DNA from 4 places in the Nonomuraea sp. NBC_00507 genome. Region 3 is predicted to be linked to each of the others. Evidence: riboswitches for the same ligand, from Rfam matches in the RefSeq annotation. Region 3 holds a riboswitch; each other region holds the start of a gene.
What was found. Region 3 has a riboswitch for thiamine pyrophosphate ahead of OHA25_RS01890 (TenA family protein). Riboswitches for the same ligand answer to the same signal wherever they lie in the genome.
Positions count from the first base shown of each region.

Region 1: another riboswitch for thiamine pyrophosphate. It lies ahead of thiO (glycine oxidase ThiO); the one in region 3 lies ahead of OHA25_RS01890 (TenA family protein).
Region 2: another riboswitch for thiamine pyrophosphate. It lies ahead of thiC (phosphomethylpyrimidine synthase ThiC); the one in region 3 lies ahead of OHA25_RS01890 (TenA family protein).
Region 4: another riboswitch for thiamine pyrophosphate. It lies ahead of OHA25_RS06215 (purine-cytosine permease family protein); the one in region 3 lies ahead of OHA25_RS01890 (TenA family protein).

Region 1 is NZ_CP107853.1:9,608,724-9,616,098, reverse strand. Features, by position in the region: gene allB (allantoinase AllB) at 1-534, shown strand, start outside; gene alc (allantoicase) at 535-1,491, shown strand; gene pknB (Stk1 family PASTA domain-containing Ser/Thr kinase) at 1,549-3,480, opposite strand; gene OHA25_RS46310 (thiazole synthase) at 3,724-4,479, opposite strand; gene thiS (sulfur carrier protein ThiS) at 4,472-4,663, opposite strand; gene thiO (glycine oxidase ThiO) at 4,669-6,057, opposite strand; TPP riboswitch at 6,047-6,163, opposite strand; gene OHA25_RS46295 (NAD(P)/FAD-dependent oxidoreductase) at 6,222-7,375, shown strand, end outside.
Region 2 is NZ_CP107853.1:11,947,318-11,954,692, forward strand. Features, by position in the region: gene OHA25_RS56820 (DUF4956 domain-containing protein) at 1-426, opposite strand, end outside; gene OHA25_RS56825 (response regulator transcription factor) at 497-1,159, opposite strand; gene OHA25_RS56830 (sensor histidine kinase) at 1,156-2,538, opposite strand; gene OHA25_RS56835 (hypothetical protein) at 2,551-2,904, opposite strand; gene OHA25_RS56840 (SDR family oxidoreductase) at 3,029-3,814, shown strand; gene OHA25_RS56845 (SCO6745 family protein) at 3,811-4,644, shown strand; gene thiC (phosphomethylpyrimidine synthase ThiC) at 4,631-6,214, opposite strand; TPP riboswitch at 6,207-6,319, opposite strand; gene OHA25_RS56855 (class I SAM-dependent methyltransferase) at 6,371-6,976, shown strand; gene OHA25_RS56860 (hypothetical protein) at 7,015-7,368, shown strand.
Region 3 is NZ_CP107853.1:365,540-372,914, reverse strand. Features, by position in the region: gene OHA25_RS01915 (S8 family serine peptidase) at 1-897, shown strand, start outside; gene OHA25_RS01910 (hypothetical protein) at 1,044-1,382, shown strand; gene OHA25_RS01905 (carbon starvation CstA family protein) at 1,386-3,503, shown strand; gene OHA25_RS01900 (MarR family winged helix-turn-helix transcriptional regulator) at 3,487-3,912, opposite strand; gene OHA25_RS01895 (maleylpyruvate isomerase family mycothiol-dependent enzyme) at 3,976-4,608, shown strand; gene OHA25_RS01890 (TenA family protein) at 4,612-5,286, opposite strand; TPP riboswitch at 5,274-5,369, opposite strand; gene OHA25_RS01885 (histidine phosphatase family protein) at 5,387-5,995, opposite strand; gene OHA25_RS01880 (DNA polymerase domain-containing protein) at 6,031-6,984, shown strand; gene OHA25_RS01875 (M20/M25/M40 family metallo-hydrolase) at 7,105-7,375, shown strand, end outside.
Region 4 is NZ_CP107853.1:1,193,017-1,200,391, forward strand. Features, by position in the region: gene OHA25_RS06205 (sensor histidine kinase) at 137-2,005, opposite strand; gene OHA25_RS06210 (methylated-DNA--[protein]-cysteine S-methyltransferase) at 2,102-2,677, shown strand; gene OHA25_RS06215 (purine-cytosine permease family protein) at 2,640-3,974, opposite strand; TPP riboswitch at 3,965-4,078, opposite strand; gene OHA25_RS06220 (rhodanese-like domain-containing protein) at 4,119-4,442, opposite strand; gene OHA25_RS06225 (winged helix-turn-helix transcriptional regulator) at 4,439-4,879, opposite strand; gene OHA25_RS06230 (MFS transporter) at 4,955-6,355, shown strand; gene OHA25_RS06235 (Fpg/Nei family DNA glycosylase) at 6,624-7,375, opposite strand, start outside.

The DNA.
Region 1 (7,375 bases), 3.5 Mb from region 3:
TACAAGTGCTGCCCGCCCATCCGCTCCGAGGCCAACCGGGACCGGCTGTGGGAGGGGCTGGCGAGGGGCGTGCTGAGTTGCGTCGTGTCCGACCACTCGCCGTCGCCCGCCGATCTGAAGGTCCCCGACTTCGCCGCGGCCTGGGGCGGGATCGCCTCACTGCAGCTCGGGTTGCCCGCCGTATGGACGGAGGCGTCCCGCCGGGGGCACGGCCTGGGGGATGTGGTGCGCTGGATGTCCGCCAACCCGGCAGCACTGGCCGATATTTCTGGAAAGGGTGGCATTAAACCGGGCAACGATGCCGACCTGGTCGCCTTCGACCCCGCCGCCGACAACCCCGTGGACGCCGCCCGCCTCCACCACAAGAACGCGGTCACGCCTTACCACGGCCGCGTACTGAAGGGCGCCGTCCTGACCACCTGGCTGCGAGGTCGTCCGGTGGACGGCGAGCCGCACGGACGGTTCCTGCCGGCCGGGGAGCGCATGATGGTGGGAGAGCCGGCCGAGCAGCACCTGATCTTGGGAGAAAAGTAGATGCCCCGCTTCACCACCCTGCCGGACCTCGCCCTGCGCACGCTGGGCGGCTCGGTCGTGGCCGCCAGCGACGAGTCGTTCGCCGAGAAGGAGAGCCTGGTCAGGCCGGGCCGGCCCGGCTTCCAGGCGGAGACGTTCGGTAACAAGGGCCAGGTCTACGACGGCTGGGAGACCCGGCGCCGCCGCGAACCCGGCCACGACTGGGCGCTGGTGCGTCTCGGGATCCCCGGCGTGATCCGCGGAGTGGTGATCGACACGGCCTGGTTCAAGGGCAACTACCCGCCGCACGCCTCCGTCGAGGCCGCCGCCGTCGACGGCTACCCCTCACCCGCCGAGCTGGCGGCCGCCGACTGGGTGGAGATCGTCCCGAGAGTCGACCTCAAGGGTGACGCCGAGCACCACTTCGACGTGGCCGACGAGGCCCGTTACACCCACGTACGGCTGAACATCTTCCCCGACGGGGGCGTCGCCCGCCTCCGCGTCCACGGCGAGCCCCGCCCCGACCTGTCCGTGTACGAGGGCCTCAGCCTCGACCTGGCCGCCCTCCAGAACGGCGCGCTGGTCATCGCCTGCTCCAACGAGTTCTACTCGGCGCCCAACAACGTCATCTTCCCCGGGCTGGCCCGCCACCAGGCGGAGGGCTGGGAGACCGCGCGGCGCAGGGACGAGGGCAACGACTGGCTGGTGATCCGCCTGGCCGGCCGCGGCCTGATCCGGCTCGCCGAGATCGACACCACGAACCTGCTCTTCAACGCCCCCGGTTGGACCTCCCTGACGGGCCTCGACGGCGAAGGCCCGGCCACGCGCCAGGTGGACCTCCTGCCCCGGACCCGCCTCCAGCCCGACACCGCCCACCGCTTCAGACTCGACCACACGGACCCGATCACCCATGTACGTGTCGATGTCTACCCCGACGGCGGCCTGGCCCGAGTCCGCCTCCACGGTCACCTGACCTGACGCCCCGCCGGCTCGGGGCCGCCGTCGCGTCCACCGCGCATCCGGCTGACGGGGGCGTCAGTGCCAGAGGAGGACCGTGGTGCCGGGCGGGCGCTCGCTGTTGGGGAGGGGGCGCTGGAACTGCACCACGCCCCTGTTCCCGAGCCGCTGCACCCGCACCTTGAACCCGAGCGTCTCCAACTCCGACTTCGCGTCCTTGACGTCCTTGCCGATCACGCCGGGCACCAGGCGGAACTCCTGATCGTCACGTGCCTCGTCGTCGCCTCCGCGCCCGAACCAGTTGAGGAAGTCCTGGCAGCGCGCCACCGTGACCGTGACCTGCGCGCCAGGATCCACCTCGGACTTGGCCTTGGGCGTCTGGGCGATCACCGTGCACGGCTCGGCGTCGTCGTCCACCTCCTGGACCTGCACCTGGAAGCCCTGCTGGCCGAGGTAGGCGGCGGCTTCGTCCTTCGGCATGCCCGAGACGTCCGGCATGACCAGCCCGGCGCTCACGAAGATGGCGATCTTCGCGCCTTCCTTCACCTTCTCGCCGTTCTGCGGAGAACTGCGGATGACCTTGTCGCGCTCGACCTCAGTGTTGGCCACGCGCGTGACCGAGCCCACGGTCAGCCCGGCACTGGCGATCGCGGCGCGGGCTTCGTTGTCGGTCATGCCCTCGACGTCGGGCACGATCACGCGCTTGGGCCCGAGCGAGGGCACCAAGGTGATCATGGCGCCCTGCTCCACCTCGGTCTTGGCCACCGGGTCGGTCCTGAGGACGAGCCCTTCGGCCACGTTCTCGTCGTGTATGCCGTCCACCGTCTTGATCTTGAAGCCGTCCCTGGCGGCGGTCTTCTCGGCCACGTCCAGGCTCTTGCCCACCAGATCGGGCACGGGGACGTAATCGGGCTGGGCGAAGAACCACCCGGTCAGCGCGACCGCGACGACCATCACGCCCGCCAGCGTCACCAGGAACCAGTTGGGCCGGAACCCGCGCCGCTGCGGTATCTCGGCCCGCGGCTGGATCAGCGTGTGCGCGGGCGCCGCCTGCGGCGCCGACGGGGCGCCGTGCACACTCGTCCTGGCGTGCGGCTGGGACGGCGCGGGCTGGCGGAACGACCCATGAGGCTGGGAATGCGACAGCGGCGGAGTGGTCGTCCTGGGCAACATCCGGTGCGCGTCCACGGCCGCGACGAGCATGGCCGTCGCATCGGCGGGGCGGTCCCCCGGCTCGCGTGCCGTCGCGTGCGCCACGAGCGTGTCGAGCAGCGGCGGCACCTCGGGGACCACCGACGACGGCGCCGGCACGGTGTCGTGGACGTGCCGGTAGGCCACGGACATAGGCGTCTCGCCGTCGTACGGCTGCTGCCCCGTCACCAGCTCGAACAGCATGATGCCCGCGGCGTAGACGTCGCTGCGCACGTCGGCGGCGCCGGTCGTGACCTGCTCGGGCGCCATGTAACCGATCGTGCCGATCATCACGCCGGTACGGGTCTGGTTCGTCGCCTCGATGGCCCTGGCCAGGCCGAAGTCGACGACCTTGACCCGGCCGTCGTCGGTCAGCAGGACGTTTTCCGGCTTCACGTCACGGTGCACCAACCCGGCCTGGTGGGCCGCGCCGAGGGCGGCGAGCACCGGAATCATGATCTCCAGCGCCTCGCGGGCCGGCAGCCGGCCGCGCTCGCGCAGGATGTCACGCAGCGTCCGGCCGGGCACGTATTCCATCGACAGATAGACGACGTCGTTGTCGGTGCCCTGGTCGAAGACGTGCACCACGTTGGGGTGGGAAAGACTCGCCACCGACTTCGCCTCGCCGATGAACCTCCTGACGAACGCAGGGTCCTCGGCGAGCGAGCTGTGCATGACCTTCAACGCCACCGTCCGGTCGAGCCGGACGTCCAGCGCGAGGTAGACGGTCGCCATACCGCCCCGGGCGATCCGGCTTTCGATGCGATAACGCCCATCGAGGAGCCGCCCGACCAGGGGGTCCGCAGTCGTCGTGTCCACCCCGCTGAGTTTACGGGCGTTTTGCAACTCGCAGGGCCCGACCGCCCGAAACTGATGCGGAGCCGTGCCCGATGGAACGTGCCCAAGCTTCCCGAACCGGACACAGGCTCACCCGCGCCACCACCCCACCGCCGTTCACGCCCCGGCGGGGACGGACGGCGGAAGCGGGCCGTCGGCCGAGCCCGGCGTGGGCGGTGTCGCCTGGGTTGGGCGTTGGGCGTTGGGCGTTGGGCGTTGGGCGTGTCAGGGGGGCATGGGGGAGGACGCCTCGGCGTAGCGGCGGCGCGGGATGCGGCCCGCCTGCCGCGCCAGCCGCCCCGCCACCACCGCCGACTTCATGGCCGCGGCCATGAGATCGGGCCGCTGCGCCCGGGTGACCGCCGTGGCGAGCAGGACGGCGTCACAGCCCAGCTCCATCGCCAGCGCGGAGTCGCTGGCCGTGCCGATGCCGGCGTCGAGGATTACCGGCACCGAGGCGGCCTCCACGATCAGCTCGATGTTGTGCGGGTTGCGGATGCCCAGTCCCGAGCCGATCGGCGCTCCCAGGGGCATCACGGCCGCGCAGCCGGCCTGCTCCAGCCGCCGCGCCAGCGCCGGGTCGTCGCCGATGTACGGCAGGACCACGAATCCGTCCGCCACCAGCCGCTCGGCGGCGTCGAACGTCTCGATCGGGTCGGGCAGCAGCGTCCGCTCGTCGGCGATGACCTCGAGCTTGACCCAGTTCGTGCCGAGCGCCTCTCTGGCCAGCCGCGCCGTCAGCACGGCCTCGCCCGCCGTGAAGCAGCCGGCCGTGTTCGGGAGCACCTTGATGTCCCGTTTGCGCAGGACGTCCAGCACAGAGCCGCGGGCGGCCGGGTCGAGGCGCCGCATGGCGACCGTGGTCAGCTCGGTGCCGGACGCGGCCAGCGCCTGATCCAGCACCTCGAGGGAGGGCGCGCCGCCGGTCCCCATGATGAGCCGGGAGGAGAACTTCTCCCCGGCGATGATCAGATCATCCACCTTGCACCGCCGTCAGAACCTCCATGCGGTCCCGGTCGCTGAGCGCCGTCGTCTCCCAAGCGCTCCGCGTGACCACCTCGTCGTTCACAGCCACGGCCACCCCGGTGGTGGCCGTAGTCAACGTTCGTACGGCCTGCGCCACGGTCATGCCGTCGGCGACCTCGTGCGCGGCCCCGTTGATCATCACAATCATGAGATTTCCCGAAACCTCCCCGGCGAGCACAACGCCGCCAGCTCACCCTCATCGCCGCCCAAGCCGCCCAAGCCGCCCAAGCCGCCCAAGCCGCCCACGTCTCCCGAGCCGCCCGAGCTGCCTGAGCTGCCCGAGTCGGCCAGCACGAGGGCAGCCGTGAGCGGGGCGAGCAGCACGCCGCCCCGGTAATGCCCGGTGGCCAGGGTGAGCCCCGGTGTCCCGCTCGGGCCGATGATCGGCAGGTTGTCCGGCGTGCCCGGCCGCAGCCCGGCCACCACGTCGGCGACCTCCAGCTCGCTCACGCCCGGCACCAGCTCCCTGGCGTCCCGCAGCAGCTCGTAGAGTCCCCCCGCGGTCACCCTGGTGTCGAACCCCAGCTCCTCCTGGGTGGCGCCGACCACCAGCTCGCCATCGCCACGGGGGACCAGGTAGACGTAGGAGCCGTGCACGGTGCCGCGTACGCACCGGCTGAGCAGCGGCTGCGGGGAACGCAACCGCATGATCTGCCCCTTGACCGGCCGCACCGGCACGTCCGCCAGCTCGGCACTCCAGGCCCCGGCCGCCAGGACGACTCGCTCCGCCCTGATCTCGGACGGCTCTCGTGACGGCTCCAGGCGTACCCCGACGACCTTGCCGTCCGCGTCCCGCAGGAGACCCGCGGCGCGTGCCCGCACCAGCGGCACGCCCAGCCGGTCCAGAGCCACGAGCAGGGCCGCCGTCACCCGCCGCGGGTCCACCCAGGCGTCCTCGGGAGCGAGCAGCCCGCCGCGCACCGACGGGGCCAGCATGGGCTCCAGGCGCCGGCATTCGCGACCGGTCAGCCGCTCGACCGGCAGCCCGAGCTTGTCCATGTAGGCCGCCAGCTCGTCCAGCGCCGCCAGATCGTCGGCCCCGAACGCCACATCGAGCGTCCCGTCCGCCCGCAGGTCCAGCCCGCGCCGTGGCCCTTCGCCGATCTCCAGCCCGCCGGACGGCCCGACCCCGGGCCCGCCGGACGGCCCGACCCCGGGCCCGCCGGACGGCCCGACCCCGGGCCCGCCGGACGGCCCGGCCGCGGGCCCGTCGGAAGCGCCTGCGCGGGCACCCCGGCCTCCCGCATCCGCAACCGGCGTTTCGCCGTCGGATGCCGCCGGGCGCTCGGCCCAGCCCGCGTCCTCGGCCAGTTCGGCGGCGAAGGAGGGCCAGCGGCGCAGCGACGCCATCCCCAGTCGCAGCAGCGGCGTCTCCGTGTAGGTCACCTCGCTGACCGGGGCCAGCATCCCCGCCGCCGCGTGGGAGGCCCCCGAGGCCGGGGCCGGATCCACCACCGTGACCGGCCGCCCCGACCGGGCCAGCCGCCACGCGATGGACAGTCCGACGATGCCGCCGCCTACGATCACATCCACATGCGCTCCCTTCGCCGGCATGATCCGGATCAGGTGTCTTGCGGTCGAAGGCCCGCTGCAGCCTTCCTCTCAGCCCGGTAACGGCCGGACTCCCGCGCGTCTTACGTCCCCAGCCTACGGCCTCGGTGCGCCGCCGAAGCACGCCCCCCGTTAGGGTCTTGAACGTGGACCATGTCGTGGTGGTAGGAGCGGGCCTGGCAGGCGTCCGCACGGTGGAGACGCTGCGCGGGCGCGGGTTCGGCGGCAGGATCACCCTGATCGGGCAGGAGCGGCATCGCCCTTACGACCGCCCGCCGCTGTCGAAGAGCGTGCTGCTCGGCGAGGCCGATACCAGCTTCGTCGACACCGACCTGGACGCACTCGACGTCGCCTTCCGCCCGGGTGTGGGCGCCAAGGCGCTGCGCGCGGGCGTCGTGGAGACGACCGAGGGTGAGATCGGCTACGACGGGCTGGTCATCGCCACCGGATCCGAGCCGATCATGCTGCCCGGCGACGGTCCTCAGCACGTGCTGCGCACTCTCGACGACGCCCACGAGCTCAGGGCCATGCTGGTGCCCGGGGCCAGGGTCGCGATCATCGGCGCCGGCTGGATCGGCGCCGAGGTGGCCACCGCCGCCCGCCGCGCCGGCTGCGCGGTCACGGTGATCGAGGCGGCGGCCACCCCGCTCGCCACCGCCGTCGGCACGGAGATCGGGGCCCGCACCCAGCGCTGGTACGAGGGCATCGACCTGCGCCTGAACACCATGGTCCGGTCCGTGGACGAGGGCGGCGTGCGGCTGGTGGACGGCGAGTTCGTCGAGGCCCACGTGGTCGTGACCGGCATCGGCGTGCGGCCCGCCGTCGAATGGCTGGCCGACGCCGACATCGACCTGCACAACGGCGTCGTCGTCGACGAGCACCTGCGGGCCTCCCTGCCGAACACGGTCGCCGTCGGGGACTGCGCCGCCTGGTGGTCGCGCCGCTTCCACACCAGGCTCAGGATCGAGCACTGGGACACCGCGCTCAACGCCCCCGAGGTCGCCGCCGCGACGCTGCTGGGCGAGGACGAGGTGTACGACCCGGTGCCGTACTTCTGGTCGGAGCAGTTCGGGCACATGGTCCAATACGCCGGGCATCACCCGGCGGGGGAGCGGCTCATCTACCGCGGCGACCCGGAGGGCAAGTGGTCGGCCGTCTGGCTCGACGGCGACGGCGCTCTGGCCGCGGTGCTCGCCGTGGATCGGCCGCGAGATCTCGTCCAGGGACGCAGAATCATCGGCGCGGGACACCGTCTCGACGCGGAACGCCTGGTAGATCCAGAAGTGCCTCTACGAGATTG
Region 2 (7,375 bases), 1.1 Mb from region 3:
CAGCAGCTCCGGGTCCGCGTGCACGACGTCCAGCGTCACGAGCTGCTGGCGGGTGCGGCCGAGCAGCCCGCGGTGGTCGGCGACGTACATCACCGCGAGCAGCACCCCGTTCAGGGTGAGAGCCGTCAGCGGCATCGCCGCCGCGATCCCGTTGACCAGCCCCAGCACGATCGCGACAAAGTAGTAGGCGATCTCCTGCTGGGTGATCTCGCTGGAGCGCAGCCGGATGATCGACAGCAGCCCGAACAGCCCGAATCCGACGGCGATGTCGACCCGCTGGACAAGCAGCAGCGACACCACCGCGAAGATGCCCACGTTCAACGCAATGTAGGCGAACAGCAGATCGCGCCTGTGGTGGCGCCGATAGTAGATGCCGTAGGCGAGCAAGATGATCGCCACGAGGTCCATCGCCAGTCCGGTGAACACGGTCCCTCCTCTTTCTGTCCTGTTGATGAACAGCCTGGAGGAGCCCGGTGAAGCGGATGTGAGGCGATGATTAGGCGACTCTCATGCGGTATCCGGTGCCGCGTACGGTCTCGATCCGGTCCGCGCCGATCTTGCGACGCAGGTACCGCACGTAGACGTCCACGACGTTCGAGCCGGGGTCGAAGTCGAACCCCCACACGTGGCTCAGCAGTTGCTCCCGGGTCAGCACCTGGTCCGGGTGCCGGCAGAAGATCTCCGCCAGCGCGAACTCCCTGGTGGACAGGTCCACCGCCCGATCCCCCACGTAAGCCCGCCTGGTCCGCAGATCCAGCGACAGATCCGACACGCGCAGCACGGTCACCTCGGGCGTGCGCTCGGCCCGCAGCCGCAGCCGCACGCGCGCCAGCAGTTCCTCGAAGGCGAAGGGCTTGGCGATGTAGTCGTCCGCGCCGCCCTCCAGCCCCGCCACGGTGTCGGTGACGCTGCCGCGGGCGGTCAGGATGATCACCGGGATGGTCACCTTGGACTCCCGCAACCGCCGCAACACCGTGAAGCCATCGCTCAACGGCAACCCGATGTCCAGGATGAGCAGGTCGAACCCGCCCGCGCACGCCAGGTCGTACGCCGCGAGCCCGTCCCCCACCACGGCGGTCACGAACCCGTTGGCCCGCAGCCCCTTCTCCACGAAGGAGGCGATCCTGGCCTCGTCCTCGGCGATCAGAATGCGGTTCACCGCACCTCCCACAGCGGGATGGACATGACAAAACAGGCCCCGCCGCCCGGGGCCTCGGTCACCTGTACCCAGCCCTCATGGGCCTCGGCGATGGATTTCACGATGGCCAGGCCGAGCCCGGACCCGTCATGGGCGCCGGTGCGGCCCGCCCCGCGGGTGAACCGGCCGAAGATGCGCTCCCGGTCGGCCGGCGCCACTCCGGGGCCGCTGTCGCGTACCCACAGCTCGGCCCGCCCGTCCCGGACGGCCGACCCCACGGCGATCAGGTCGCCGTCCTTCGTGTGCCGGAAAGCGTTGGCGACCAGCTGCATGAGCGCCTGCGTGAGCAGCTGGCGGTCGGCCGGCACGCGAGCCTCGGCCACCTCGTCCACCCGCCACTTCCGCTCGCCGAGCGCCCGCGCCTTGGCGACCACGCTGACCGTGAGGTCGGCCAGCTCGACGGTGTCCACGGCCAGGAAGCCCGGCTGCTCGGCCTTGGCGAGGGTGAGGAGGTCATCGACGATGCGGTTCATGCGCTCCAGCTCGTCGGTGACCAGGGCCAGCGTCTCAGCGCGGTCGGCCGGGTCGTCGCCCATGAGCTCGAGGTGGCCGCGGATGACGGTGATCGGCGTACGCAGCTCGTGCCCGGCGTCGTCGAGGAAGTTCCGCTGCGCCAAGAAGGCCCGTTCCAGCCGGTCCAGCATGTGGTTGAACGTGCCGGCGAGCGCGGCCACGTCGTCGTCACCCGGCACGTCCAATCTGCGGGTCAGGTCGGAGGAGTCGCTGATCTGCTCGGCCGTCTGGCTGACCAGCCGGACCGGCGCCAGCACCCGCCCGGCCACGAACCACCCGGCCGCCCCGGCCAGCGCCATCGCGGCCAGCGCGGACAACCCGAGCACCCGCACCGCCTCCACGATCTCACTACGGTGCCTGTCGTAGAAGATCGCCACCACGAGGTGGGCGGGGCGGGGGTCGGCGGTCACCCTGACCGGGATGACCGCGTAGCGGACCCTTCCCCCGGCGCTCTCGACATTCCCGCTGACCGTCCTGGTGGCCGCGGCCAGCCGCGCCACCAGGTCGTCGTCGGTGTCGAGACGCACGGGCGGCGGGATCGCCGTGATCCTGTGGGGCTGGCCGTCGACGATGCTGAAGAAGGTCTCATGCCGGTCCGGCGAGTTGATCGCGAGGTACCCCTCGAGCAGGACCTCGACGTCCGTGACGGCACGGTTGTTGTCCGCGTAGCTCCGCAGCTTGTCGACCTCGTTCTCGAGCTCGTGCCGCACCCGGTTGTCCAGGCCGGTCTGCAGGAAGGTCCAGGTCGCGAAGATCGAGACTGACAGGGCGAGGCCGACGACGACGAGCATCCAGCCCACGATCCGGGCACGGGCGCTCACTCGCATACGGCCTTCCCATCAGTCATCACCGTCATCGTCCCCGCCGTCGTCGCCGTCGTCATCGTCACCATCATCGCCGCCGGGCCTGGGAGACGGCGGTTTGACCGGCTCGGCCTTGGTCTTGCGCGGGGCAGGCCGCTTGCTCTCGGTCCGCTCGGACGTGCCGGCCGCATCGCCCGGCTGGCTCCGGCCAGGCGACGGGGATTGACTTCGATCAGCCGCCGGCGAGGCCGGGGCCGAAGGGGACGGCGTGACCACGACGGGCTCACCCAGGTCAGACCCTTGATCGGCCGCATTGACCAGTCCCACCGACAGCAGCCCGGCCACCGCCACACCCAGTCCGAGGAGCATCACCATCGCCCGCTGTTTCATGCCATCGACCTTGACGCCCTTCGAGGAGACCACGCTGAAGCCCAAATGAGAAAGCTCTCATCTGATCACGCTTTGTATAGAATATGGTTCTACATACCGGGCGGTCGGTTCAGGAGGAGCATCCATGCAGGTGCGGGACAAGGTCGTCGTGGTCACGGGTGCGGCGGGCGGGATCGGCCGGGCGCTGGCCCTGCGGTTCGCCGCGGAAGGCGCGGCGGGGGTGGTGGTCGCCGACCTCGACGAGGCGGGCGCGAGCGCGGTGGCCAAGGAGATCGGCGAGCGCGCGGTGCCCGCCCGGGTGGACGTGGCATCGGAGGCAGACGTCGCCGCCCTGGTGGACACCCCGTTCGGCCCCGTCGACCTGTTCTGCTCCAACGCCGGCATCATCGGCGGCCACGGCCTGGACGCCCCCGACCAGGAGTGGAGCGACCTGTACGCGATCAACGTCCTGGCCCACGTGTACGCCGCCCGCGCCGCCGTCCCCTCCATGATCGCCCGCGGCGGCGGCTACCTCCTGAACACCTGCTCCGCGGCCGGCCTGATCGGCTGCCCCGGAGACGCCCCGTACGCGGTCACGAAGGCGGCGGCGATCGCGTTCGCCGAGTGGGTCGCCATGCACTACAGCTCCCAGGGCATCAAGGTCAGCGTGTTGTGCCCGCAAGGGGTGCGGACGAACATGTACGAGCGCGGCCAGGAGGAGGACCACCTGACCGCCCGCGCGGTGGGCGCGTCGGGCACGATCCTCGACCCGGCCGACGTGGCCACCACCGTCGTCGAGGGCCTGGCGGCCGAGCGCTTCCACATATTCCCGCACCCGGAGGTGGCGGAGTTCGCGCGCCGCAAGGCGGAGGATCCCGACCGATGGCTGGCCGGGATGTCGCGCTTCATCGACTCCCTGACGACGTCATGACGGGCGACACGGCCGCGGCCCGCCGCGCCTGGCGCCGCCTGGAGCCCTTGCACGGCATGATCTACTTCGTTCCCGAGGCCGCCGCCCGCTACGCCAACCTCGGCCTCACCGGCATGTCCGGATATTTCGCCTCGCGTGGCGCTGCCTTCGGCCGGGCCTCCGCCGACCTGGTCATCGCCACCTTCTACAACTTCTGCCCCGACCTCGTACGCCGCTCCCTCCCCGCCGCCTGGGACGTGGTGACGCCGGAGCAGATGCTCGAGGCCCGCCTCGAAGCCGCCGACGAAGCCCTGCGCCGGGCGGGCATCCACGAGCTTCCTCACCTGGCCGAGACCCTCGACCTGGCCCGCCGCGCCGCCACGGCAGCCTGCGACCATCCCCAGGGCCGACCGCTCTTCGCCGCCCACGCCGCGCTCCCCTGGCCGGACGACCCGCTCCAGCAGCTCTGGCACGCCCAGACCCTGCTCCGCGAGTTCCGCGGCGACGGCCATGTGGCCACCCTCCTCGCCGAAGGCCTCACCGGCCTGGAAGCCCTGGTCCTCCATGCCGCCGGCGGCGAGGTCCCCGTCGCTTTCCTCAAGATCAGCCGTGCCTGGCCGGAGGAGGCATGGACGGCCGCGGAAGCCGGCCTCCACGCCCGCGGGCTCCTGGAAGGGGGCGCGCTGAGCGCAGCGGGCCAGGCGCTGCGCCGCCACCTCGAGGACCGTACGGACACCCTGGCCATGGCCGCGTACGGGGCGCTGGGCGAGGACGGCTGCGAGCGCCTGGCCGAACTCGCCCGCCCCTTCGGCCGCCGGGTCGTGGACGCGGGCCTGCTCAGCCTCGGCTGACGACCTGGCCCGGCAGGCTGCCGGGCTGATCGACGTAGACGGTGCCCCCGCGCTGCCGGAACTCCTCCGCCTTCTCCGCGTAGCCCGCCTGGCGGATGTCGTGGCTGATCCGCATGGAGCAGAACTTCGGCCCGCACATCGAGCAGAAGTGCGCGGTCTTGGCCGGCGCGGCAGGCAGGGTCTCGTCGTGGAAGGCGCGGGCGGTGCCGGGGTCGAGCGACAGGTCGAACTGGTCCTCCCAGCGGAACTCGAACCGCGCGTCCGACAGCGCGTCGTCCCACTCCTGCGCCCGCGGATGCCCCTTGGCCAGGTCCGCCGCATGGGCGGCGATCTTGTAGGTGATCACGCCGGTCTTGACGTCGTCCTTGTCCGGCAGGCCGAGGTGCTCCTTGGGGGTGACGTAGCAAAGCATGGCGGTGCCGTACCAGCCGATCATGGCGGCGCCGATGCCGGAGGTGATGTGGTCGTAGCCCGGGGCGATGTCGGTGATCAGCGGCCCGAGGGTGTAGAAGGGGGCGTCGTCGCAGAGCTCGCGCTGCAGGTCGACGTTCTCCTTGATCTTGTGCATGGGCACGTGTCCCGGGCCCTCGATCATGACCTGGACGTCGTGCTCACGTGCGACCCTGGTCAGCTCGCCGAGCGTGCGCAGCTCGGCGAACTGGGCCTCGTCGTTGGCGTCCGCGATCGAGCCGGGCCGCAGCCCGTCCCCGAGTGAGAACGACACGTCGTAACGAGCGAGGATCTCGCACATGTCGGCGAAGTGCTCGTACAGGAAGCTCTCACGGTGGTGCGCCAGGCACCAGGCGGCCATGATCGAGCCGCCGCGCGAGACGATGCCGGTCTTGCGGCCGGCGGTGAGCGGCACGTACGCCAGCCGCACCCCCGCGTGCACGGTCACGTAGTCCACACCCTGCTCGCACTGCTCGACGAGCGTGTCCCGGTAGATCTCCCACGACAGGTCCTCAGGACGGCCCTTGACCTTCTCCAACGCCTGGTAGATGGGCACGGTGCCGACCGGGACCGGCGAGTTGCGGATGATCCACTCACGGGTCTCGTGGATGTCCGGGCCGGTGGACAAGTCCATGATCGTGTCCGCGCCCCACCGCGTGGCCCAGGTCATCTTCTCGACCTCCTCCTCGATGGAGGACGTCACGGCCGAGTTGCCGATGTTGGCGTTGATCTTCACGAGGAAGTGGCGGCCGATGATCATCGGCTCGGACTCGGAGTGGTTGACGTTGGCGGGGATGATGGCCCGGCCGGCCGCGACCTCCTGGCGGACGAACTCGGCGTCGAGGCCCTCACGGACGGCCACGAACTCCATCTCCCTGGTGATCAGCCCCTTCCTGGCGCAGCCGACCTGGGTGACGGGCTGGCCGGCGGCGCGGCGGTCGCGTACCCACTGCTCGCGCAGGCGCGGCAGCCCGCGCCTGACGTCGGTCTCGATGGCGGGGTCGGTGTGCGGGCCTGACGTGTCGTACAGCGTCACCGTCGATCCGTTCGACAGACGCACCTGACGCATCGGCACATGGAGGTCACCGGTGTAAACCTTGGTAAAACGCGCGTCATGCATCGCGCAAACTCCCTTCGCCGGCATTATCCGGAGCAGGTTCTGGCGGTCGGCGGCTGTCAGCCGTCCTCTCAGCCCGGTCCGTACCGGGCTCCCGCGTTGGACGGCGATGATCGTACCCATCCCCGATGCCGCGCCAAACCTGGCATGATCCGGGTCATGGAGGATCCGACCCCCCGCACAACGGCGACCTACGACCGCATCGCCCCGGTTTTCGCCGAGCGCAGCCGGACCCGCAGCGGCGGCTTCCTGGCCTTCCGTCAGCGGTTCGCCGAGGTGGCGCGGGGGCCGGTGGCCGACCTGGGGTGTGGTCCTGGGCATGACGCGGCCTGGTTCCTGGAGCAGGGGCTGCCGGTGGTCGGGGTCGACCGCTCGACCGAGATGGCCAGGCTGGCCGCCGCCCAGAGGGTGCCCGCGGTGCTCGGTGACCTGCGCAGGCCGCCGCTCGCCCCCGGCTCACTGGCGGGTCTGTGGTGCTGTGCGGCGCTGCTCCACGTGCCCGCCGACGAGACCGAGCCGACGTTGCGCGCCTGGTCGGCGGCGCTGCGGCCGGGCGGCGTGCTCGGAATGAGCACTTCAGCCGGCGACCGGCAGGAATGGGAGCCGATCCCCTACGACACCGAGGTCTCCCGGTGGTTCGTGCACCGCGACCCCGACACGCTGCTGGCGATGCTGGAATCGACCGGGTTCGAGGTCCTGGAACACGGTCTGAGCACCACCCACCGCACCTGGCTCAGCGTGCTGGCGCGCCGGCGCGAGGTTTGACGAGCGCCCTGGGCGGTACGTCCCCATCAGGGGAAACCATGATGAAGATAGCCGCTGTCGCAGGACTCGTGGTGGTGGCCGCGTTGGGAGGGACCACCGCCGCTGGGGACGGCATGGACAAGCACGAAGTCAGCCAGGAGCAGTTCGACACCTTGATGGCCCAATGCCGCTACGCCAACACGGCGCGGGCGCGGACCCAGTGCCGCACGGACGTCAAGGCCATGTACCGGATCGGAGAGGCCGACCCCACGCTCGACTGCCGCACGTACTCCGGCGTGTCCGTCTGCGGCACGCTGAAGCTCAGCAGAGCCGAGCGCCAGTGCACCAAGGACTCCACGGACAAAGGGCTGCCGTTCCGCCGGGCAGAGGTGGAGTGCTTCGCGTTTACCTGAAAGGCGG
Region 3 (7,375 bases):
GATTCGGACTACTTCACGGTCGCGTACGACGTGAACACCGGTCAGCGCCAGTGGCTGGCGCACTACGACGCCGCGGGTCCGCACGTCGACACCGCGGGGGTGATCGCGGTGACCCCGGACGGGTCCAAGGTCTTCGTCAGCGGCCAGAGCAGCGGCGAGGAAAGCACCGGTCTGTCCGACTGGGGCACCGTCGCCTACGACGCGAGCACCGGCCGGCAGCTCTGGACGGCCCGGCACGACGGCCCCGCGCATGGGGGCGACGTCCCCTCCGCCATGGCCGTGTCCGGTACGAGCGTCTTCATCACGGGGAGCAGCGTCGACCCCGGCACACAGACCGACATGACGACCATCGCCTACGACATCGCCACAGGAAAGGAGGTGTGGGCCGACCGCTACGACGGCCCGGCACACGGCAGTGACAACGCGCAGGACATCACCGTGGTGTCCGGCAAGGTGTACGTCACCGGCAACACCGAGGGCGTGGGCACGGGATCGGACTTCACCACCATCGCCTACGACGCCGCGACCGGCCAGAGATCCTGGACGCAGCGCCACAACGGCAAGGCCGGCAACGAGGACACCGCCTGGGACGTGGCCGTGACCCCGGACGGTGGCAAGGTCGTCATCACCGGCCACGTCGGCAACGAGATGGCCGTGGGCACCGACTACGTGACCATGGCCTACGACGCGGCGACCGGCACGCCGGTCTGGACGGGAAACTACGACGGCGCGATAGGGGCGGCGGACAGCCCGTCCGCCCTCGCTGTGGACGCGGATGCCGAGGCCGGGGTGCGGATCTTTGTGACCGGGTCGACCGCGACCGGCGGGTTCCCGCCGGACATGCTGGACATGGACTTCGGCACGGTGGCGTACTTCGAACCCTGGAAGACGCCCTGACGTGAAAACCGGCGCCCCCGGCCCGCTCGTCCGGGCCGGGGGCGTCTGCGTGCTGTCAAAGCCAGCCCAATACCCGTTTCAAAGGCGACTACAGCGGGTAAGGCCGACGTTAAAATTCTGAGCTGCCTGATACTCAGGAGCCACAGATGTCCCGTATCACGCTCACGCTGGCCGCTCGTGAAGCGCTGCACGACGACGAAGTGGTGTTCTTCGACTGGCACGTGACCGGCCTGTGCTGCGCGGACGCCGGCGAATTCTCCGTCAGGCCGTTGCGCCGCTCCCGGCTGCCCAAGCGGGCGCGCAGCCTCGAAACCGATCTGGTGTACGCCCATCCGACCGCCTGGGTGCATCTGGCCGAGCTTCCGGTCACGATCGACTGCCGTCCGCTCTGGCACTGGCGGCGCTTCACCACCGATCTGCCGCCGGACGCCGGGCTGCGTAGCTGCCTCGGGCGCCCTCTATATGGCTCTCAGCACGGGAGGTAACCGGTGAAGTTGCGCTCGATCATCATCTGGACGGTGGTCGCCGTCGTGGGCGCCACTGGGTGGGCGGTGCTCGCCCTGTCCAGAGGCGAGAACGTCAACGCGGTGTGGCTGCTCTGCGCCGCGCTCGGCTCGTACGCCATCGCCTACCGGTTCTACGCCCGCTTCATCGTCCGCAAGGTGCTGCGGGCCGACGACCGCAGGGCCACTCCGGCCGAGCGGCTCGACAACGGCATCGACTACCAGCCGACGGACCGGCGGATCCTGTTCGGGCACCACTTCGCCGCCATCGCCGGGGCGGGGCCGCTGGTCGGGCCCGTGCTGGCCGCTCAGATGGGTTATCTGCCCGGGACCATCTGGATCATCGCGGGTGTGATCTTCGCCGGGGCCGTGCAGGACATGGTGATCCTGTTCTTCTCCATGCGCCGCAACGGCCGCAGCCTCGGCCAGATGGCCCGCGAGGAGATCGGTCCCGTCGGCGGGGCGGCGGCGCTCGTCGCGGTCTTCGCCATCATGATCATCCTTCTGGCCGTGCTGGCGCTGGTCGTGGTCAACGCGCTCGCGCAGTCGCCGTGGGGCGTCTTCTCCATCGCGATGACCATCCCCATCGCCCTGTTCATGGGCTTCTACCTGCGGGTGATCCGGCCCGGCCGGGTCGTCGAGACCACGGTGATCGGGGTCGGGCTGCTGCTGCTGTCGATCGTGGCGGGCGGCTGGGTGCAGGAGTCCAGCTGGGCGCCGTTCTTCACGCTGAGCCCGTCGGCGCTGGCCTTGTGGCTGATCGCGTACGGCTTCGTCGCCGCCGTGCTGCCGGTGTGGATGTTGCTGGCGCCACGTGACTACCTGTCCACGTTCATGAAGATCGGCACGATCGTGCTGATCGCGATCGGCATCGCCATCACGATGCCGCCGATGCAGACCACCGCGTTCACCGACTTCGCCTTCAACGGCAAGGGGCCGGTCTTCGCGGGTTCGTTGTTCCCGTTCGTGTTCATCATCATCGCCTGTGGGGCGTTGTCGGGGTTCCACTCGCTGATCTCCTCCGGCACGACGCCCAAGATGATCCAGAAGGAGACCCAGGTCCGGATGATCGGGTACGGCTCCATGCTCATGGAGTCGTTCGTCGCCATCATGGCGATCACCGCGGCCTGTGTGCTGACCCCCGGGCTCTACTTCGCCATGAACTCCCCGGCCGGCGTCGTCGGGGCCACCGTGGAGACCGCCGCCCAGGCGGTCACGAACATGGGCTTCGTGATCACGCCCGAGGAACTGCAGGCCGCGGCGGCGGCCGTACAGGAGGAGACGCTGATCGCCCGGACGGGCGGCGCGCCCACGCTGGCCGTGGGCATCTCGCAGATCTTCTCCGGGTTCCTCGGGGGAGCGGCGCTGCAGGCGTTCTGGTACCACTTCGCGATCATGTTCGAGGCGCTGTTCATCCTCACCACCGTGGACGCCGGCACCCGGGTGGGGCGGTTCATGCTGCAGGACACGATCGGCAACCTGTGGAAGCCGATGGCGCGGGTGAGCTGGTGGCCGGGGCTGGTGGCCTCCAGCGCGGTGGTCGTGGCGGCCTGGGGTTACTTCCTCTACCAGGGCGTCAACGACCCGCTCGGCGGTATCAACCAGCTGTTCCCGCTCTTCGGCATCGCCAACCAGTTGCTCGCGGCGGTCGCGCTCACCGTGGCCACGACCCTGCTGATCAAGAGCGGGCGGCTCAAATGGGCCTGGGTGACGGCGGTGCCGCTGGCCTGGGACGTCGCCGTGACGCTGACGGCCAGCTACCAGAAGGTGTTCTCGCCCGACCCCGGGCTCGGCTTCTTCGCCCAGCGGGACCGCTATCAGGCGGCGCTCGACCAGGGACAGGTGCTCGCGCCCGCCAAGTCCATGGGCGCGATGCAGCAGATCGTGATCAACTCCACCGTGGACGGCATCCTGGCCGCGTTGTTCGCCGTCATGATCATCATCGTGATCCTGGACGCGGCCCGCGTGTGGGTGAAGGCGATCAGGACGCGGGAGCCGCTGCCGACGACGGAGGCGCCGTTCGAGGAGTCGAAGCTCCTGGCGCCGTCCGGGCTCATCCCCACCCGCGAGGAACGCGAGCTGATGGCTAAAACTCCTGGATGATGCGGCTCAGCGTGGCGTGCAGCTCGGCGAGGCCGTCCTCGCCGAGCAACACCGCCACCCGGCGCTCCACCTCGTCGATGGCGGCGTAGCCGATCTTCAGCGCGTGGTCGCCCCGCTCGGTGAAGACGATCAGCTTGGCGCGGCGGTCGGCCGGGTCGGGCATCCGGCGCAGGTAGCCCAGCCGCTCCAGGTCGTCCACCAGCGCCCCCATGGCCTGAGGGGTCATCTGGGCCTTCTCGGCGAGCCTGCTCAAGCGGATGCCCTGGTGCTCCATGTGGAAGAACACCGCCGAGTGCGCGGGCCGGATGTTCGCGTCGTACGCGTGGCCGGCCTCCTGCACGATGTTCTGCAGGCGCAGGTACGCCTCGTACAGCAGGGCCACGACGTGCGGCGGATGAGTGGCGGCCACGGGTCTTCTCCAAACTGCTAAGGGTGCCTTATATTAAGGCCACCTTAGCAATTGGGGTGTGCGATGAACCAGGAAGAGATCTGGGCTGCCCTCGAGATCGAGCGGCGCGGCCTGGCCGACCTGCTCGACTCGCTGCCGGAGCAGGACTGGGAGCGGCCGTCGCTGTGTGCTGGGTGGCAGGTGCGCGACGTGGCCGCCCACCTGGCGCTCGCCACTCGGATAAAGCTCGCGTCGGCGCTGGTCGAGTTCGTCAGGGCGCGCGGCAACTTCGACCGCATGGTCCACGACTCGGCGGTGCGGCACGCCAGGCTGCCGATCGGCGAGATCGTCGCGCAGGTGCGCGAGTCGGCCGGCTCGCGCCGCCGGGCGCCCTCGACCAAGCCGCTCGACCCGCTGTTCGACGCGCTCGTCCACGGCCAGGACATCACGGTGCCGCTCGGCATCGAGCGCGCCATGCCGCTCGGTCCGGCGCGAACCTGCGCCACCCACGTCTGGGAGCGCGGCTTCCCCTTCTACCCGCAGCGGCGGCTGCGCGGGCTCCGGCTCGTGGCCACCGACGTGGACTGGGCGGTCGGGGCCGGCGAGGTGGTGGAGGGACCCATCCAGGCGCTGCTCCTGCTGCTGAGCGGGCGTACGGCCGCGCTGCCGGGCCTCACCGGGGCGGGCACGGCGGCGCTGACAGCGCGCTTGCCGTAGCGGTCAGCGGGCGAGCCACTCCGCCGTCGGCCAGGTCTCGCGCCGCCAGGCGCTGTCCCAGAACATCCACTCGTACGCCGCCGCCGTGCAATAGGCCTCGGTCATGGCCTGTCTGGTCGCCTGGTCCGTGGTGGCGGCCAGCCGGTCGGCGATGGTCTTGGCCTGCTCGACGGAGGCCGCGAACCCCGGGTCCGAATAGGTGTCGATCCACTTCCGGTAGGGATGGTCCGGCACCTCACCGGTGCGCCCCAGCAGCGCCGTGCCGACGTCCTGGTAGATCCAGAAGCACGGCAGCACCGCCGCGGCCAGCACAGGGTACGGCGCGGCGAGCGCCGTGGCCTGCAGGAACGACGCGTACGCCAGGCAGGTCGGCGACGTGGCGATGCCGGCCGCGTCGGCGTCCAGCTCCTGGACGTAGCCGGCGTGCAGCAGGCGCTCGGCCGCCAGCGCGGTGTGCGCGCTCTGGGCGAAGAACGCCGCGTCCGCCGGGTCGGTGGCCCGCGCCGACGCCGTGGCCAGCGCCTTGGAGAACGCCTCCAGATAGCGGCCGTCCTGCACGATGTAGAACGCGAACCGGTCGCGGTCGAGCGTGCCGTCGCCGAGTGCGACGTTGAAGGGGTGGTCGTGGATGGCCTTCATCAACTCGGCCGTGCGCAGCCACATGTCATCGCAGAACATGACGTCCCTCCGCTAGTGCGAACTAGATCAGGTTCGACGGGTGTGATCTCAGCCCGGACGTCCGGGCACCCCGCGTCAACGGGCCCACTGTAACAAGGGGTCACTCGCGCAGCTCGGGCGGGAAGCCGGTCCAGCGGAGCTCGGCGGGCAGGTGGCGCATGTCGTTGAAGACGAGCACCGAGGACGGGCGATCGGGTGCGTACCTGATGACGGTCAGGGCGGCATTGCACTGGTTGATGCCGAGCCAGCGCCATTCCGGTGCGTCGAGCGCGGCGCGGACGAGCCAGCCGATGAGGAAGTTGTGCGTGACCACCAGCTCGTGCCGGGTTCCCTCCGTCACCGGACCCGTGAACGCACGCACGGCCTCGGCGGCGAGGGCCGGGCCGCGCTCGCGTTCGTCCGCGGGGAACTGGGCCAGGAAGCCGAGGAGGCGGTCGGCGTACTCCGGGGCGAGCTCCTCCTCGCGCGGCACGTACGGGATGTAGTCGCCGGCAGCCTCGCAGGCGCGCAGGGGGACGCCGGGAAGGTGCTCGCCGATCAGCCGGGCGGTCTGTGTCGTCCGGGGGAGCGGGCCGTGGTGGATGGCGGCGAAGGGGACCTCCCGCAGGCGCGAGCCGAGCAGCGCGGCCTGGCGGCGGCCATCGTCGGTCAGGGCGTGGCCGTTCGGTGTGGCTTCGCCATGGCGCGCGAGATACAGGTAACGGGTCATGGTCTGGCCCATTCTTCCCCGATATGGTGAGGCGGGTGAGCAGCGATGAGACGCGTGACGGGGTGGCCCTGAGCAACCTCGACCAGCCGCTGTTCGACGGGGCGGGCGCGACCAAGCGTGACCTGGTCGACTACCTCGACGCAGTTGCCGACCGGATCATCCCGGTCCTGCGCGACCGCGCGCTCTCCGTCATCCGGGTGCGCCCGGGGCAGGAGCCCTTCATGCAGAAGAACCTGCCCAAATACGCCCCCGCATGGGTGAAGCGGTTCTCCGTCTGGGCAGAGGCGTCGCGCCGGCAGGTGACGTATGCCGTGTGCGACGACCGCCGGACGCTGGTGTGGTTCGCCAACCAGCGGGCGGTCGAGTATCACCCGTCGCTGTTCGCCGGCGACCAGCCCACGCACATGGTGCTCGACCTCGACCCGCCCGAGGGCAGCGAGTCCTTCCAGCTGGCCGTGCGGGCCGCGTTCCTGGTCCGCCAGGCGCTGGAGGACTGCGGGCTGGCGGGCGCGGTGAAGACCAGCGGGGCCAAGGGCGTGCACGTGTTCGTGCCCGTAGTGCCGGGGACCGCCGTGGACGACCTGGCCGCGGCCACCCGCGCACTGGGGGCCCGTGCCGAGCGGGTGGATCCGGCGCTGGCCACGACGGCGTTCATCCGCGAGGATCGCGCGGGCAAGGTGTTCATCGACTCCACCAGGGCGGGCGGCGCCACCGTCGTGGCCGCCTACAGCCCGCGGGTGCGTCCCGGCGTGCCGGTGTCCTTCCCGGTGCCCTGGTCGGACCTCGACCGGGTGGCGCCGGGCGACTTCACCGTGCACACCGCGGCCGGGCTGCTCAAGGACGCCGACCCGTGGGCGGAGGCCATGCCTGCGCCGCAGCGGCTGCCCGCCGATCTGATCGAGGAGGGGCACACGATCCCGATCGCCCGGGTGCAGGCGATGCACGAGGGCAAGCGCCGCGCCGAGCTCCGTCGCCGGGATGCGGAGTAATAGTCCCTGATTTTGGTTTATTGGTAGGCATTCCCGGCGGTGCGAAGCCGGGATAATCTCGCGTTCGGGCGAAGCTCGGGGGGACATTACTCGCCTTTCTGTCCACAGGGAGCACCCCGCATGCGCAGAATCGTCATCGCACTCATCACCGCCCTCGCCTTGCCGCTCGCCCTGGCGGCTCCCGCCAACGCCGGCGGGCTGGACGACGCGTTCGCCAGCCTGCTCGTCAAGCAGGTCAAGGGCACGAACGTGCACAAGCATCTCCAGGCCCTGCAGAACATCGCCACCGCCAACGGCGGCAACCGCGCGGCCGGCACCAGCGGCTACGACGCCTCCCGCGACTACGTGGCGGACAAGCTACGCAAGGCCGGATACAAGGTCACGCTGAACC
Region 4 (7,375 bases), 830 kb from region 3:
CTCCCCGTTCCCTGTGCCCCCCGCGGGAACACTCCCCGGTACGACCGAAATGCCCCGTTACTCGATCCCAGAAACCGCATCTCGATCACAGCTTGTACACATTGGACGATAGGTCAGCGGAACCGTGACCACCTCGTTACCGCATCGGTGTGTCGGATCCGATAGGGGACGGGCACCGCAGGACGAGCCGCATCCTGGTGCCACCTCCGGGTCGCGGATGAGCGCTCACGTCGCCTCCCTGTGCTCGGGCGAGGCTGCGGACGATGTAGAGACCCAGCCCCACTCCACCAAACCTTCTCCGGTCGCCACTGTCCACCTGGACGAACCTCTCGAAGATCCGCTCGCGGTCCGGCGGGGCGATGCCGACGCCCTCGTCGTCGACCACCACGACGACGTTCTGGTCCTCCAGCCAGGCCTCGACGCTGATCAGCCCGCCCTTCGGCGAGTACTTGAACGCGTTCTCCAGCAGCTGCCCGAGGACGATGTCCGTGGCCAGCGCGTCGCCGAGCACGTCAGGCAGCTTGTCGGGGAGCACGACCTCCACCCGGTGCTTGTCCGACAACGCCGGCAGGCCCAGGGTGGCCGCGTGGATGCGCTCGGCCAGGTCGAACGTCTCGATCCGTACCTTCAGCTCGTCCGCGCCCGCCCGTGCGCCGAGCAGCAGGTGGTCCATGAGCTGCCCCAGGGACCTGGCCCGCTCGGCGATCGTGTGCACGGCCGAGCGGCGCTCGGGGTCGCTCATCTTGTCCCAGCGCGAGTCCAGCGTGCTCGCGAACCCCCGCACGATCGTGATCGGTGTGCGCAGTTCGTGGCTGGTCGTGGCCAGGAACAGGTCTTTGGCCTCCTCGAGTTCCTTGGCCGTGGTCACGTCGCGGAAGTCGACGACGACCTCGCCGGTCTCCTCGACCCGCGCGCTCACCACGTCCAGCCAGCGCCCGCTCTCCATCTGGAACGTGAGCTTCTCCCCCGCCTCGGGCAGCGGGAACGGCGGCGGCCCGCCGATGACGGCGTCGGCGGGGAAGGCGGTGATCTCGGCGGCGGCCGGGTTCCACCGCACCACGCGCCCGGCCTGATCCAGCACGGCGATCCCGTCGGCGCTGGCGTCGAACACCGCCTGCTCGTGCGCCCGCTGCCGGACCGCCTCCTGGTAGGCGACCGCGTTGCCGACGGCGATGCCGGCGTGCCCGGCCAGGAGCTCCAGCAGCTCCAGTTCGAGATGCCCCGGCGTGCGCCGGGCGAACAGCGCGTAGAGCGCGCCGTACGGCCGCCCGCCGACGGCGGCCAGGCCCAGCGCGATCGTGTGCAGCCCGTTCAGCTTCGCCCACACCAGGTCGTCGAGCTCGTTCGACTGCAGCAGGACGGTCTTGCCGGTTCTTAAGAGCCGGTCCACCAGGCTCGTCCGCAGGTCGGAGGTGGTCCCCCTGATCGACTCCGGCAGCTGGTACGTGCTGACCAGCCGCAGCCGCTCCCCCTCGATCAGCACGAACCCGCCCGCGTCCGCCCCGGTCAGCTCAGTGAGGCTGGCCGAGATCCGGTCCAGCACGGCCGGCAGCTCCAGCTCGGAGTTGATGTCGCCGACCACGTCGGTCAGCTTGCGCACGAGCCTGGCCCGGCGCGCCATCCGGTTCTTGGCGACCTCGTCGGTCCTGGCCAGGTGGTGCACACACACGTAGCCGGCCACGGCGCTGCCCAGTCGCAACGCGCTGATGTCGACCCGCAGGTCCAGCACGCTGCCGTCGCTGTGCAGGCGTTTGGTGCGGAGCGACACCTGGCCCCCGGTGCGCACGCGTTCGAGCACGGCGTTGAGCTCGGCGGTCAGCTCCGCGGGCACGATCGGCGCCCTGCGCCCGAGCATCTCCTCGGCCGTCCACCCGAAGAGCCGCTCGGCGGCCTCGTTCCAGACCAGCACACTCTGGTCCCTGTCGAGCGCCACGACGGCGTTGGGTGAGCTGGCGAGCACCGCGCGAGCGATCTCATCGTCACTACCGGCCCATTGGTCCCCCACACCTCCATAGTGCCCGTGGCGAGCTGGGTGCGTCGGGCGATCCGTCCGATACGCTGCGGTCACGGCGATTTCTCAGTCGCGGGGAAGGGTGGAGGCATGACGAGCGGCGATCTGGATGCCCTGCTACGTGTGACCTCCACCACCTATCGGGGCGAGACGCCGCCGGACATCGCCTTCGGCACCTACGACGGCGCGCTGGGCCGTATGGTGCTGGCGGTGACCGGCAAAGGCATCGCCGCGTGTTCCTTCGAGCCGGAAAACGCCGTCTTCGAGCTGGTCACCAAGCATGTGGGCAGGTTCATCGGCCCGGACCCGCGCCGGCTCGACCCGGTGCGCAGGGAGCTGGACGCCTACTTCTCCGGCCGCCTGCGTGCCTTCGCCACGCCCGTGGACCTGGCGCTGGCCACTTCCTTCGCGCGCACGGTGCTGCAGAAGACCATGGCGGTGCCGTACGGCACGACCACGACGCTGGAGGAGATCGGCGCGAGCATCGGCCGGCCGCGCGCGTTGCGGGCCATCGGCAACGCGCTGGCCTCCAACCCCGTCTGCGTGATCGTGCCGTGTCACCGGGTGGTGCGCGAGGACGGCGCCCTCGGCGACTACGCGGGCGGCCCGGCCGCCAAGCAGCACCTGCTCAACGTCGAGCAGCGCGCCGCAGCAGCAGGCCGATGACCAGCGCCACCAGCGCGGCCACCAAGGCCCCGCCGAGCGCGCCGTTCATCCAGGGCTGCCGGGTGAAGCCGATCACCTCACGGGCCGACGCCCAGAAGCCGTCCCACGCCGGCACAGTGGGAGTCGAGGTCGTCAGCCAGTAGGCGACGAAACCGAGCGCCCACGGCACCAGCATCGTCCAGCGCGAGGGCGCGTTCTCGTCGGTGTTCCAGCGGTCCGCGCCACCCAGCACGAAGTAGTCGACGGCGAGCACCGCGAACATCGGCACGAACACCGCGCCGATCACGCCGAGGAAGGCACCGTACGAGGTGACGTCCACGACCAGCGCGATCGCGATGGTGAGCACGCCGATGCTGGTGGAGAACACCCTGCGGTCCACGCGCGGCATCAGGTTCTGCAGCGACACGGTGGTGGAGTAGACGTTGGCGAAAGACTGGTCGGTCTCACGCAGCACCAGGATCGCGAAAAACAACGCGCCCAGCGGCGCGGCCACGAATGGTCCGAACACCGCCGTGCCGTCCGCGAGCACCGCGTCCGCGCCCGCGATGGCCACCGCGTACACGCCCAGCCCCAGGCAGGCGACCTGGGCCAGCGTGTAGCCGCCCACCACGCCGGTGAACGCGGCCTTGCTGGACCTGGAGTGCCTGGCGAAGTCGGCGGCCATGGGCACCCAGGACACCGAGAGCGCGATCACGTAGTCCACGGCCGCGGGGAAGGCGGTCCAGCCGCCGCCTGTGTGCGCCGGCGCCTCGGACACGAGGTACCAGGTGAACCAGATCATGGACACGATCACGCCGATGGTGACGTACCGCCGAATCAGGCGGACCGCCCCGAGCGGCCAGATCGTGAGCGCCGTGGTCAGCACCCCGGCCGCGATCACCCACACCTGGTACGGGACGCCGCTGAAGATCGCGCTGGCAGCCTTGGCGATCACCCAGAGCTCGAACGCGCCCCAGCCGAGCATCTGGACGATGTTCAGCACCGTGGGCACGTAGGACGCCTTGGCCCCGAAGAGCCCGCGGAGCAGCACCATCGAGGGTTGCCCCGTCTGGGTGCCGGGGATGGCGGCCAGGCCCACCATAGACGTGCCGATCAGGCTGCCCACCACGGTGGCGGTGAGCGCGGCGATCAGGCTGAGCGGTGCGTTGCCGAGGGGGTCGAGCAGGTAGAGGGCGCCCGAGAAGCCCAGGAGACTGACGCCGAGGTTCGCCCAGAGCGCGCCTTGATCGAGGACGCCGAGCGTTTTCGGGGGCGTTCCCTGGAGGGTCAGCGGAACTTCGTCGGCGACATGCGTCATCGCACACTCCCTACGCCGGCATTACCCGGACAGGTTCAGGCGGTCGGCAGCGGATGAATAGCTGCCCTCTCAGCCCGGCACCCCGAGCTCCCGCGACAATCTGAAGTTAGCGCCCTCATGATGCCATAAAGGGCGAACTGCGCGTTAGGCCACGAAAGGTTGCTGTCCGGTCTCGCTCACCATCGGGCGGCGCGCGGCCTCCCACGACTGCATGCCGCCGCCGACGTTGACCGCCTCCCGCCCGAGCTGGTTGAGCCAGGCCGCGACCTGCAGCGACCGTCCGCCCACCCGGCAGACGACGTAGACCGTCCGGTCTGCCGGCACCTCGTCGACCCGCTGCTGGATCTGGGTCATGGGGATGTGCGCGGCGTCAGGGGCGTGGCCGGCCACCCACTCCTCCTGCTCACGCACGTCAAGCAGGTAGGCGTCATCGGGAAGGGCACTGGCCTCGATCTCAGGAACGGTCATGCCTCCATCATCTCTTGCCTCGCGTCGTACTCCGCACGCGCCGACGCGATCTCCGCCTGATGCTCCTCAGTCCACGTGACCAGGGATTTGATCGTCTGGTGCAGGGTCCGCCCGAGCGGCGTCAGCGCATAGTCCACCCTGGGCGGCACCACCGGGTGGACCTTACGGGACACCAGCCCGTCACGCTCGAGGTGACGCAGGGTCACGCTGAGCATGCGCTGGCTGACGCCGTCGATCTCGCGGCGCAGCTGGGAGAAGCGCAGGCTCTGGCAGTCGAGCAACGCGATGACGAGCAGCGACCACTTGTCCGCGATGCGGTCGAGTATCTGGCGGACCTCGCAGTCCTCGCGGGTGTCCCACTGCCGCACGTCGTAGTCGTCGTCGTCGTCCACGGTGCTGTCGCAGTAACTGAGTGATCTGAAAGTGCCGTCTTCCATGACATTTCATGCTGGCCCAAGATGTGGACGGTTACAAGAGAGAACCGACTGCCTATTCATAACCGGGGGTTTGTCATGCCTGCCCGTTCCTGGGGCGTCCTCGCCGTCTTGTGCGGCGCCATCTTCCTCGAGGGCATCGACGTGGCCATGCTGAACGTCGCCCTCCCGTCCATCCGGGCCGACCTGGGGTTGTCCACGGGCATGCTGAGCGGGGTCGTGAGCGCGTACGTGCTCGGCTACGGCGGTTTCATGCTGCTCGGCGGCCGCGCGGCCGACCTGCTGGGCCGCCGCCGCATGTTCCTGCTCTGGCTCGGAGTGTTCCTGGTGTTCTCCGGCCTCGGGGGCTTCGCGGACGAGGGCTGGGTGCTGCTGATCGCCCGCTTCGTCACGGGTGTGGCCGCCGCCTTCATGACCCCGGCCGGCCTCTCCCTGATCACCACGACGTTTCCCGAGGGCCGGCTGCGCAACCGTGCCCTGCTCATCTACGCGGGGACAGCCGCAGGCGGCTTCGCGCTCGGCCTGGTGATCGGCGGCCTGCTCACGGCCTTCGGCTGGCGCTGGGTCTTCTTCGCGCCGGTGCTGATGTCGGCGGTGATCCTGGCCATCGCGATCCCCCTGATCAAGGAGCCCGCCGCCGAACGCCCTCCGGCCACGGGGTTCGACCTGGCGGGCGCCGCCACCATCACGGGTGCGATGATGCTGTTGGTCTACGGCGTCGTACGCCTGGAGCAGCCAGCCGACGGCTGGCCGCTGACCGTCGCGGCCTTCGCCGGCGGCCTGGCCCTGCTCGCGGCGTTCGCCGCCGTCGAGCGCCGCTCCGACGGCCCGCTGGTGCGACTCGGCATCCTCAGGTCAGGCTCCCTGGTGCGGGCCAACCTGATGGCCGCCCTGCTCACGGCCTCGTTCTTCGGCTTCCAGTTCCTGATCACGCTCTACCTGCAGGAGTTGCGCGGCTGGTCCACCATCCAGACGGGCCTGGCCCTGCTGGCGGCCGCCACCGACGTGGTGCTGGCCCCCACGCTCACCCCGTGGCTGGTCAACCGGTACGGCAACGCGAAGGTCGTGCTGGGCGGCCTGCTGTCGGGCCTGCTGGCGTACGCGTTGTTCCTCGGCGTCGGTCTGGACTGGACGTACGCGGCCATGCTGCCGTCGATGCTGCTCATCGGCCTGATGTTCGCCTTCGTGTACGGCCCGCTCACGATCGTGGCCACGGACGGCATCGCCGAGCACGAGCAGGGCCTGGCCGGCGGCCTCATCAACTCCTCGTTCCAGTTCGGCGCGGCCCTGGGCCTGTCGGCGGTCACCGCGATCAACGTCGCGGCTCTCGGCACCGACCCCACCCCCCAAGCATCCCTGACCGCCCTCCGCACAGCCCTCCTCGCCCCGGTGACCGCAACCCTGCTGGCCGCCATCATCGCCACCATCGGCCTCCGCACCCGCACACGGACAAGGGACCGCGTCCCGGTCAAGGCCTGACCCACCCTCGGCCGAGCGCCATCGACGCAACGTCAGGCGGGCCGAGCCGCATGGACAGGCGGAGGCGGCATGGGCGCCGGGTCGGCGGGACGGGGTGCGGCGGAGACCGGCGCAACGGACACGGCGGCCCAGCCCCGAACCACGAAAGCCGGCCAAGCATGCGCTCCGTCACGGCGAGCAACCCGTGAGCCTTCACGACCGGCCATGACAGACGGAAACGGAAGTCGGCGCGTGCGGTGACGCTGGGCGACCGTAAAAGAAAAGGGGGTTATTTAAGAAGACGGGAAAGCCTCCGGTCGGCGAGGGGCTTGCCGCCGGTCTGGCAGGTGGGGCAGTACTGGAGCGCGGAGTCGGCGAACGACACCTCGCGGATCGTGTCACCGCACACGTCACACGGCTGCCCCGCCCGGTTGTGCACCCGAAGCCCGGACTTCTTCTCCGCCTTGAGGTCCTTGGCCGCCAGCCCGTGCGCCCGCTCCACCGCCTCCCTCAGCGTGGTCACGATGGCCTCGTGCAGATCGGCGATCTGGGCGTCCGTCAAGGTCGCCGCGATCTTGAACGGGGACATCTTGGCCGCGTGCAGCACCTCGTCGGAGTAGGCGTTCCCGATGCCCGCGATGACCTTCTGATCGCGCAGCAGCCCTTTGATCTGGGTGCGGCTGCCGCCCACGATCCGCTTGAGCGCCTCCACGGTGAAGGACTCGTCCAGGGGATCGGGGCCGAGGGCGGCGATGCCGGGGACATCGTCCGGATTTTTCGTGACATAGACGGCAAGGCGCTTCTGCGTCCCCGCCTCGGTGAGCTCGAACCCGGGCGCCAAGCCCTCGTCATCGGGCGCCAGCCGCAGCCGCACCGCGAGCGGCCCCTTCCCAGGACGGACCGGCTTCGCCCCGGACAAATCCTCGCGCCAGCGCAGCCATCCCGCGCGGGCGAGGTGGATGACCAGATGCAGCCCGTCGCAGTCGAGGTCGAGGAACTTGCCGTGCCTGGCCACGCCGGTCACGGTCAGCCCGCCGAGCG